2 regions of the Streptomyces sp. NBC_01171 genome follow, and region 2 is predicted to be linked to the other one. Evidence: predicted binding sites of a transcription regulator. Region 2 holds the regulator's gene; the other holds the start of a gene.
The links. Region 2 encodes HrcA, which represses chaperone genes, less so after heat shock. Its sites were predicted from a motif close to TTNGCACTCNGNNNNNCNGAGTGCNAA; they were not measured.

Region 1 (5,062 bases), 810 kb from region 2:
GCTCAGCTCACCGTCCGGACCGACCGTGTACGAAACCGGGCCGCGATTGGACGCGACCAGCACCTCAGCACCCTGCGTAGCCATGGCCTCAACCTAGCCCGGCCCACAAATGCTCAAACGTACGCGCGACCGGCGAGCCGACCGTATACAGCCCCGCTCACGCCACCTCCCGCGCCGCGTACTCCGCGATCTCCGCCATCGGCGGCCGCTCCTCGGTGTCCACCGAGTACGTACGCGGCTCGAAACCGCCCACCCCCCGCTCGAACTGGGTCAGCGCCGGCCGCACCAGATGCCCGCGCGCGAGCCGGAGCTGGGCGGTGCGGTAGATCGCGGCGGCCATCCGGCCGAGCGCCTGCCCGTCCTGGTGCCGGTGCTTGCGCACCCCGACGTCCACCTGGGCCAGCGCGTCCAGCCCGACCAGATGCAGCGAGTCCACCAGCATGCCCAGCTCGACCCCGTACCCCACCGGGAACGGCAGCCGCTCCAGCAGGGAGCGCCGGGCCGCGTACTCCCCGCCGAGCGGCTGCACGAACCCGGCGAGTTGCGGCCAGTGCATGTTCAGCAGCGGGCGGGCCATCAGCTCGGTCACCCGGCCGCCCTGCCCGGCGGCGCCGCCCAGTGGACGGTCGTACATCGCCTTGACCAGGTCGATGCCCGGATCGGTGAGCAGCGGGCCGACGATGCCGAGGACGAAGTCGGAGGAGAACTCCTTCAGGTCGGCGTCCACGAAGGCCACGATGTCCCCGCTGGTCGCCAGCAGGGAGCGCCACAGCACCTCGCCCTTGCCGGGCACGGCGGGCAGCCGGGGCAGGATCTCGTCCCGGTGCACCACCCGCGCGCCCGCGGCGGCGGCCACCTCGGCGGTGCGGTCGGTGGACCCGGAGTCCACCACGACTATCTCGTCCACCAGCGGCGCCTGGAAGACCAGGTCGTGGCGGATCACGGAGACGATCTCGCCGACCGTCGCCTCCTCGTTCAGCGCGGGCAGCACCACGGAGACGCGCTGCCCGGACCGCTGCTTGGCGGCCAGCACACGGTGCAGCGGGCGGTCGGCCACGGACCAGGAGCGGGTGGCCAGCCAGCGCTCGGTTTCTTCCAGCATGGTCTGCGGCTCCTCACTGTGGGGACGTGTCTGCGCGGGCCGGCCGGTTCGGCGCCGGTCCCCGCGTGATCCATCTCGCGGTTCGGACGACACCTTCAACTCTCCTGGCCTTCGGTTACAGTCTTGAACAACGCCGATGACCATCGCATGTCGAGGTCGGACGGCGTTCACAACCGAATACCGCTCATCCAGAGGGGCAGAGGGAAACGGCCCGATGAAGCCCCGGCAACCCTCCAGCCGGTCTCCCGTGCGCGACACGTCGCGGCACGCGCGAGGCTCCCGGCTAGGGAAGGTGCCAAATCCGTCTCACGGCGAGATGCGTCGTGAGGAAGATGAGGAGAAAGGGCCTCGCCTCCATGGCTGTGCAGACTGTCGCCACCCCCACCGTCGATCTCGGACCCGCCGCCGCCCTGAGCTGTCGGGAGTGCGGACACCGCGTCCCGCTCGGTCCCGTCTTCGCCTGCGAGGAGTGCTTCGGGCCGCTGGAGATCGCCTACGACTTCTCCGCGTACGACACCGAGAAGCTCCGGACGCGCATCGAGTCCGGCCCGGCGAACATCTGGCGCTACGCCCCGCTGCTGCCCGTCCCCGCCGACGTGGCCGACAAGCCGAACCTCAACCCCGGCTGGACCCCGCTGGTCAAGGCCGACCGTCTGGCCCGTGAACTCGGCGTCACCGGCGGGCTGTTCGTGAAGGACGACTCCGGCAACCCGACGCACTCCTTCAAGGACCGCGTCGTCGCCCAGGCGCTGGAGGCGGCCCGCGCCTTCGGCTTCACCACCCTCTCCTGCTCCTCCACCGGCAACCTGGCCGGCGCGGTCGGCGCGGCCGCCGCCCGCGCGGGCCTGCGCTCCTGCGTGTTCATCCCGCACGACCTGGAGCAGGGCAAGATCGTCATGGCCGCCGTCTACGGCGGCGAGCTGGTCGGCATCGAGGGCAACTACGACGACGTGAACCGCTTCTGCTCCGAGCTGATCGGCGACCCGGCCGGCGAGGGCTGGGGCTTCGTCAACGTCAACCTGCGGCCGTATTACGCCGAGGGCTCCAAGACGCTGGCGTACGAGATCTGCGAGCAGCTCGGCTGGAAGCTGCCCGACCAGCTCGTGGTGCCGATCGCCTCCGGCTCCCAGCTCACCAAGATCGACAAGGGGCTGAAGGAGCTGATCGCGCTCGGGCTGGTCGAGGACAAGCCGTACAAGATCTTCGGTGCCCAGGCGGAGGGCTGCTCGCCGGTGTCGGCCGCGTACAAGGCGGGCCACGACGTGGTGCGGCCGCAGAAGCCGGACACCATCGCCAAGTCGCTCGCCATCGGCAACCCGGCCGACGGGCCGTACGTGCTGGACATCGCGCGCCGCACCGGCGGGGCGGTGGAGGACGTGACGGACCCGCAGATCGTGGACGCCATCAAGCTGCTGGCCCGCACCGAGGGCATCTTCGCCGAGACGGCGGGCGGGGTGACGGTCGGCGTCACCCGCAAGCTGATCGAGTCCGGCGCGCTGGACCCCTCGCTCACCACCGTCGTCCTCAACACCGGCGACGGCCTGAAGACCCTGGACGCGGTCGCCGGCACCGGTCTGACCGCGACCATCCGCCCGAACCTGGACTCCTTCCGAGAGGCTGGCCTCGCATGAGCGTGACCGTTCGCATCCCGACCATCCTGCGCACCTACACCGGCGGGCAGGCCGAGGTCGCCGCCGAGGGCGGCACGCTCGCGGAGGTCATCGAGGACCTGGAGAAGCACCACCAGGGCATCGCCGCCCGCGTCCTGGACGACCAGGGCAAGCTGCGCCGGTTCGTGAATGTCTACGTCAATGACGACGACGTGCGTTTCGAGGGCGGACTTCAGACCGCCACGCCCGACGGCGCGGGTGTCTCCATCATTCCGGCGGTCGCCGGCGGCTGAAATTTACCTTCGGTAATGGCCCCCTCCGCAAGAGAAACGGAGGGGGCCATTCTGCGTGATTGAGCGCGGTAGAGTTGGGGAACGCGCTCCCGCTCCGGTGAGCCGGGCGCCCTTGATTCATGCCGCGAGCCCGACAAGAAGCAGCCAAAATGCGCGGGTAATGTGCGGCATTTGTTGGTTTTTATGGGGCCCGACTTGCCCCGAATTCAGCCGAAGTTGCGGCAGATTCCGGACTGTGTCCGTCCAGAATTCTCGTCCGATTGACCTGTTGCAGACGGCAGTTGGACAGATACATTCAGCCGCGGTCGACGCGTTCCGGCGCACGCCCCCAACTGATTGGGGGGCGAGGTCTGACCCAGGTTCACGAGGTGTGGATCTGCGCAAGGGCCAGTAATAGGGGAGTTAGCCATGGCTCAGGGCACCGTCAAGTGGTTCAACGCGGAGAAGGGGTACGGCTTCATCGCGGTCGACGGTGGTGCGGACGTCTTCGTCCACTACAGCGCGATTCAGATGGACGGCTACCGCAGCCTGGAAGAGGGTCAGCGGGTCGAGTTCGAGATCTCGCAGGGTCAGAAGGGCCCGCAGGCCGACATGGTTCGCGTCACCGCCTGAACGTCTCCAGCAGCGCGCAGGGCCCGCACCCGGTACAGGGTGCGGGCCCTTCGTCCTGTTAAGTCCCGTCCTGATCCCCCGAAGGCGCTTGCACTCGCCCTGGGTGAGTGCTAATCATTGCGTTAGCACTCTGAAGGTGAGAGTGACAACGAAGGACCGGGTCGGTGAGGCCCGCAGGCCGGGTGGGGCAAGGAACCACGAGGCCGGCGAGCCGTCCGTCGCGGGCGCGGGCGCGGTCCGAAGGAATCACCCCCAGTCCTGGAGGGACCACTTCACATGGCCAAGATCATCGCGTTCGACGAGGAGGCGCGGCGCGGCCTCGAGCGCGGCATGAACCAGCTCGCGGACGCCGTCAAGGTGACGCTCGGCCCCAAGGGCCGCAACGTCGTCCTCGAGAAGAAGTGGGGCGCCCCCACGATCACCAACGATGGTGTCTCCATCGCCAAGGAGATCGAGCTCGAGGACCCGTACGAGAAGATCGGCGCCGAGCTGGTCAAGGAAGTCGCCAAGAAGACGGACGACGTCGCCGGCGACGGTACGACCACCGCGACCGTGCTGGCCCAGGCCCTGGTCAAGGAGGGCCTGCGCAACGTAGCCGCCGGCGCCAACCCGATGGCCCTCAAGCGCGGTATCGAGAAGGCCGTCGAGGCTGTCTCCGCCGCTCTCCTTGAGCAGGCCAAGGACGTGGAGACCAAGGAGCAGATCGCCTCCACCGCCTCCATCTCCGCCGCCGACACCCAGATCGGCGAGCTCATCGCCGAGGCGATGGACAAGGTCGGCAAGGAAGGCGTCATCACCGTCGAGGAGAGCAACACCTTCGGTCTGGAGCTCGAGCTCACCGAGGGCATGCGCTTCGACAAGGGCTACATCTCCGCCTACTTCGCGACCGACATGGAGCGCATGGAGGCGGTGCTCGAGGACCCGTACATCCTCATCGCCAACTCCAAGATCTCCTCGGTCAAGGACCTGCTCCCGCTGCTGGAGAAGGTCATGCAGTCGGGCAAGCCGCTGCTGATCATCGCCGAGGACGTCGAGGGCGAGGCCCTGTCGACCCTGGTGGTCAACAAGATCCGCGGCACCTTCAAGTCCGTCGCCGTCAAGGCTCCGGGCTTCGGCGACCGCCGCAAGGCCATGCTCGGCGACATCGCCATCCTCACCGGTGGCGAGGTCATCTCCGAGGAGGTCGGTCTCAAGCTGGAGAACGCCTCCCTGGACCTGCTGGGCCGCGCCCGCAAGGTCGTCGTCACCAAGGACGAGACCACGATCGTCGACGGCGCCGGCTCCTCGGAGCAGGTGCAGGGCCGCGTGAACCAGATCCGCGCCGAGATCGAGAACTCCGACTCGGACTACGACCGCGAGAAGCTCCAGGAGCGCCTGGCGAAGCTCGCGGGCGGCGTGGCGGTCATCAAGGCCGGTGCCGCCACCGAGGTGGAGCTCAAGGAGCG
Region 2 (5,062 bases):
TGACCGACGGCCTCCTGAACCCCGCCCCCTACGCCGAGGGCCGCGCCACCCTCACCCTGCGCGGACGCCTGCTGGCGGACGCGGTGGTGCGGGATCTGGTGGACTGAACCGGGCCATTACGCCTCGGCTGTGACGAAGTCGATCAGCTCCTCCACCCGCCCCAGCAGCTCCGGCTCCAGGTCCCGATAGGACGTCACCTTCGCCAGGATCGCCTGCCACACCGCACCGGTGTTCTCCGGCCAGCCCAGGGCCTTGCAGACGCCCTTCTTCCAGTCCTGGCCTCGGGGGACGCGGGGCCAGGCGGGGATGCCGACGGCCGACGGCTTCACGGCCTCCCAGATGTCGATGTACGGGTGGCCGACCACCAGGGCGTGGTCGCTGGTGACCGACTGGGCGATGCGCCACTCCTTGGTGCCGGGCAGCAGGTGGTCCACCAGGACACCCAGGCGGGCGTCCGCGTCGGGGCCGAATTCGGCCACGATGGCGGGCAGGTCGTCCACGCCCTCCAGGTACTCCACGACGACGCCCTCGATGCGCAGGTCGTCGCCCCACACCTTCTCGACCAGCTCGGCGTCGTGCCTGCCCTCGACGTAGATCCGGCCGGCGCGGGCCACGCGGGCGCGGGCGCCGGGCACGGCGACCGAGCCGGAGGCGGTGCGGGCGGGCTTCACCGGGGCGGCGGCCGGACGGACCAGGGTGACCGGGCGGCCCTCCAGCAGGAAGCCGCGTGGCTCCAGCGGGAACACCCGGTGCTTGCCGAAACGGTCCTCCAGCGTCACCGTGCCCGCCTCGCAGCGGATCACCGCCCCGCAGAACCCGGTACCGGGCTCCTCCACCACCAGTCCCGCCTCCGCCGCCACCTCGGGCACCGGCTGCGGCTTCTTCCAGGGGGCGGTCAGGTCGGGGGAGTAGTCGCGCATTCCGCAGACGATAGGAGAAGTCGCCGCCCGGTACTCAGGACACGCCGAAACGCGCTGCCAGGGCGTCGCGTTGGCGCCGTACGAAGGCCGCGTCGACCACCGCTCCGTGACCGGGTACGTACAGCGCGTCCTCGCCGCCGAGGGCCAGCAGCCGGTCCAGCGCGTCCGGCCAGCGGGACGGCACCGCGTCCGGGCCCGCCTGCGGCTCCCCGGACTCCTCGGCCAGGTCGCCGCAGAAGACGACCTCGGGGGAGCCGGGCACCAGCACCGCGAGATCGTGGGCGGTGTGGCCGGGGCCGACGTTGGCCAGCAGCACCTGGCGGCCGCGGCCGAGGTCGAGCGTCCACTCGCCGGACACCGCGTGCGCGGGCGGCACCAGGGCGCGTACCGCGGCCTCCGCCTCCCCGGCCGGGACACCGTGCTCGACCGCGTCCCGCCGCAGCGCCTCCCGCTCGTGGCGGAACACCACGTCCAGCCCGACCGCGCCGTAGACCTCCGCCCCGGCGAAGGCGGGGGCGCCCAGGACATGATCGAAGTGCGGGTGGGTCAGCGCGAGATGGGTCACATCCCGTCCGGCCAGCGTCCGCACGGCGGCCCGCAGCGCGGCCCCCTCGGCGAGGCTCGACCCCGCGTCCACCACCAGCGCCGTGTCCGCGCCCACGACCAGCCCCACCGTGCAGTCCCAGCCCGGCAGCCGGCACCGGCCCACCCCTTCGGCCAGCCGCTCCCATCCGAGGTCTTCCCAAGTCACCGTCATACCCGGACGCTAACGGCGGACAAGCCGGGCGGACCGCACCGACCTTGCCCGGTGAGCACCCCACGGCCGTACACTGGCCGGGGAAGTCTGGCACTCGCACACGCAGAGTGCCAGGCGGGACACCGTAAGGGCCATGGGGCGACGTGACGGAGGTGCGCATGCTGAGCGAACGCAGGCTGCAGGTACTGCGCGCCATCGTGCAGGACTATGTCGGCACCGAGGAGCCCGTCGGCTCCAAGGCCCTCACCGAACGGCACAGCCTCGGTGTCTCCCCGGCCACCGTGCGCAACGACATGGCCGCGCTGGAGGAGGAGGGCTTCATCGCCCAGCCGCACACCAGCGCCGGGCGCATCCCCACCGACAAGGGCTACCGGCTCTTCGTCGACAAGCTCGCCGGCGTGAAGCCGATGACGGCGCCCGAGCGGCGCGCGATCCAGAACTTCCTGGAGGGCGCGGTCGACCTCGACGACGTCGTGGCCCGCACCGTCCGGCTGCTCGCGCAGCTCACCCGGCAGGTCGCCGTCGTGCAGTACCCCTCGCTGACCCGGTCCACCGTGCGGCATGTGGAACTGCTCTCACTCGCCCCCGCCCGCGTGATGCTCGTACTGATCACCGACACCGGCCGGGTCGAGCAGCGGATGGTCGACTGCCCCGCCCCGTTCGGCGAGGCACCGCTCGCGGACCTGCGCGCGCGGCTCAACAGCAAGGTGGCCGGGCGCCGGTTCACCGACGTACCGCGACTGGTCGAGGACCTCCCCGATGCCTTCGAGGCGGAGGAGCGCGGTACGGTCTCCACAGTGCTCTCCACTCTGCTGGAGACACTGGTCGAGGAGAACGAGGAACGGCTGATGATCGGCGGCACCGCCAATCTCACCCGTTTCGGACATGACTTCCCCCTGGTGATCCGGCCCGTGCTGGAAGCCCTGGAGGAGCAGGTCGTGCTCCTCAAACTCCTCGGCGAAGCCAAAGATCCGGGCGTGACCGTGCGTATCGGGCACGAGAACGCCCACGAGGGACTCAACTCCACGTCCGTCGTGTCGGTCGGCTACGGTTCGGGCGGCGAGGCGGTTGCCAAGCTCGGCGTGGTCGGACCGACCCGCATGGACTATCCGGGAACGATGGGAGCGGTACGCGCAGTGGCACGGTACGTCGGACAGATCCTGGCGGAGTCGTAAGTGGCCACGGATTACTACGCCGTTCTCGGCGTGCGCCGCGACGCGTCGCAGGATGAGATCAAGAAGGCGTTCCGCAGGCTCGCGCGCGAGCTGCATCCGGACGTCAACCCCGATCCGAAGACCCAGGAGCGGTTCAAGGAGATCAACGCCGCCTACGAGGTGCTGTCGGACCCGCAGAAGAAGCAGGTCTACGACCTCGGCGGCGACCCCCTCTCGCAGGCCGGCGGCGCCGGTGGCGCGGGCGGTTTCGGGGCCGGCGGCTTCGGCAACTTCTCCGACATCATGGACGCGTTCTTCGGTACGGCGTCGCAGCGCGGCCCGCGCTCGCGGACCCGGCGCGGCCAGGACGCGATGATCCGGATCGAGGTCGAGCTGGACGAGGCGGCCTTCGGCACGACCAAGGACATCCAGGTCGACACCGCGGTCGTCTGCAACACGTGCAGCGGCGAGGGCGCGGCCCCCGGCACCTCCGCGCAGACCTGTGACATGTGCCGCGGCCGCGGCGAGGTCTCCCAGGTCACCCGGTCCTTCCTGGGCCAGGTCATGACCTCCCGCCCCTGCCCGCAGTGCCAGGGCTTCGGCACCGTGGTCCCGACCCCGTGCCCCGAGTGCGCGGGCGACGGCCGGGTCCGCTCCCGGCGCACCCTGACCGTGAAGATCCCCGCCGGTGTCGACAACGGCACCCGCATCCAGCTCGCGGGCGAGGGCGAGGTCGGCCCCGGCGGCGGCCCCGCCGGCGACCTGTACGTCGAGATCCACGAGCTGCCGCACTCCACCTTCCAGCGGCGCGGCGACGACCTGCACTGCACGGTCACCATCCCGATGACGGCCGCGGCCCTCGGCACCAAGGTGCCGCTGGAGACGCTGGACGGCATGGAGGAGGTCGACATCCGGCCCGGCACCCAGTCCGGCCAGTCGATCCCGCTGCACAACCGGGGCGTCACGCATCTGCGCGGCGGCGGCCGGGGCGACCTGATCGTGCACGTCGAGGTCACCACCCCGACCAAGCTCGACGCCGAGCAGGAGCGGGTGCTGCGGGAGCTGTCCAAGCTGCGCGGCGAGGAGCGGCCCACGGGGCAGTTCCAGCCCGGCCAGCAGGGCTTGTTCTCCCGGCTGAAGGACGCGTTCAACGGACGCTGACGGCGGGGGGCGCCCGGTGCGCCCCCACGCCCGGGCCGGATTCGGACCAGTCCGGCGGACATGACACCATGCGGACATGTCCTCCGCACTGGCCGATCTCGTCGTGCATCCGATCGTGCAGGCCCCCATGGCGGGCGGTGTCGCCGTGCCGGAACTGGCCGCCGCCGTCTCCGAGGCCGGAGGGCTCGGTTTCCTCGCCGCCGGCTACAAGACCGCGGACGGCATGTACCGCGAGATCAAACGCCTGCGCGGGCTGACCAGCCGCCCCTTCGGCGTCAACCTCTTCCTGCCCCAGCCCGCCCACGCCGAGTCCGGCGCCATCGAGCTGTACGCGCAGCAACTGGCCGGTGAGGCCGCCTGGTACGAGACGGAGACCGGCGACCCCGACGGCGGCCGCGACGACGGCTACGACGCCAAGCTCGCCGTCCTGCTGGACGACCCCGTCGCCGCCGTCTCCTTCCACTTCGGCGTGCCCGACCCGGAGGTGCTGGCCGCGCTGCGCCGGGCCGGGACCGTCACGCTGGTCACCGCCACCACCGTCGAGGAGGCCCGCGCGGTGGAGCGGGCCGGGGCGGACGCGGTGATCGCGCAGGGCATCGAGGCGGGCGGCCACCAGGGCACCCACCGCGACCTCGCGGAGAACGACGGCACCGGCCTCGGCCTGCTGTCCCTGGTCACACAGGTCGCGCAGGCCGTCGAGATCCCGGTCGTCGCCGCGGGAGGCATCATGCGGGGCGCCCAGATCGCCGCCGTCCTCGCCGCCGGGGCCACCGCCGCCCAGCTCGGCACCGCCTTCCTCGCCACCCCCGAGTCCGGCGCCCCCGACACCCACAAGCGGGCGCTTACCGACCCGGTGTTCCCGCGCACCGAGCTGACCCGCGCCTTCTCAGGGCGCCCGGCGCGCGCCCTGACCAACCGCTTCCTGCGCGAGCACGGGCCGTACGCGCCCGCCGCCTACCCGGACGTGCACCACCTGACCGCGCCGCTGCGCAAGGCCGCCACCGCCGCCGGGGACGCCCAGGGCATGTCGCTGTGGGCGGGCCAGGGCCACCGGCTGGCCCGGCCGCTGC

Region 1: a site for HrcA is predicted at 3,705-3,731, ahead of groL (chaperonin GroEL). Genes of this name have one in related genera too.

What each region holds. Positions count from the first base shown of each region.
Region 1 is NZ_CP108609.1:3,674,400-3,679,461, forward strand. It holds gene OG448_RS17100 (trehalose-6-phosphate synthase) at 1-84, opposite strand, end outside; gene OG448_RS17105 (glucosyl-3-phosphoglycerate synthase) at 158-1,102, opposite strand; SAM riboswitch class I at 1,284-1,441, shown strand; gene thrC (threonine synthase) at 1,459-2,733, shown strand; gene OG448_RS17115 (MoaD/ThiS family protein) at 2,730-3,005, shown strand; gene OG448_RS17120 (cold-shock protein) at 3,414-3,617, shown strand; gene groL (chaperonin GroEL) at 3,894-5,062, shown strand, end outside.
Region 2 is NZ_CP108609.1:4,487,132-4,492,193, forward strand. It holds gene hemW (radical SAM family heme chaperone HemW) at 1-107, shown strand, start outside; gene OG448_RS20640 (DUF3097 domain-containing protein) at 117-920, opposite strand; gene OG448_RS20645 (MBL fold metallo-hydrolase) at 955-1,677, opposite strand; gene hrcA (heat-inducible transcriptional repressor HrcA) at 1,836-2,852, shown strand; gene dnaJ (molecular chaperone DnaJ) at 2,853-3,992, shown strand; gene OG448_RS20660 (nitronate monooxygenase) at 4,069-5,062, shown strand, end outside.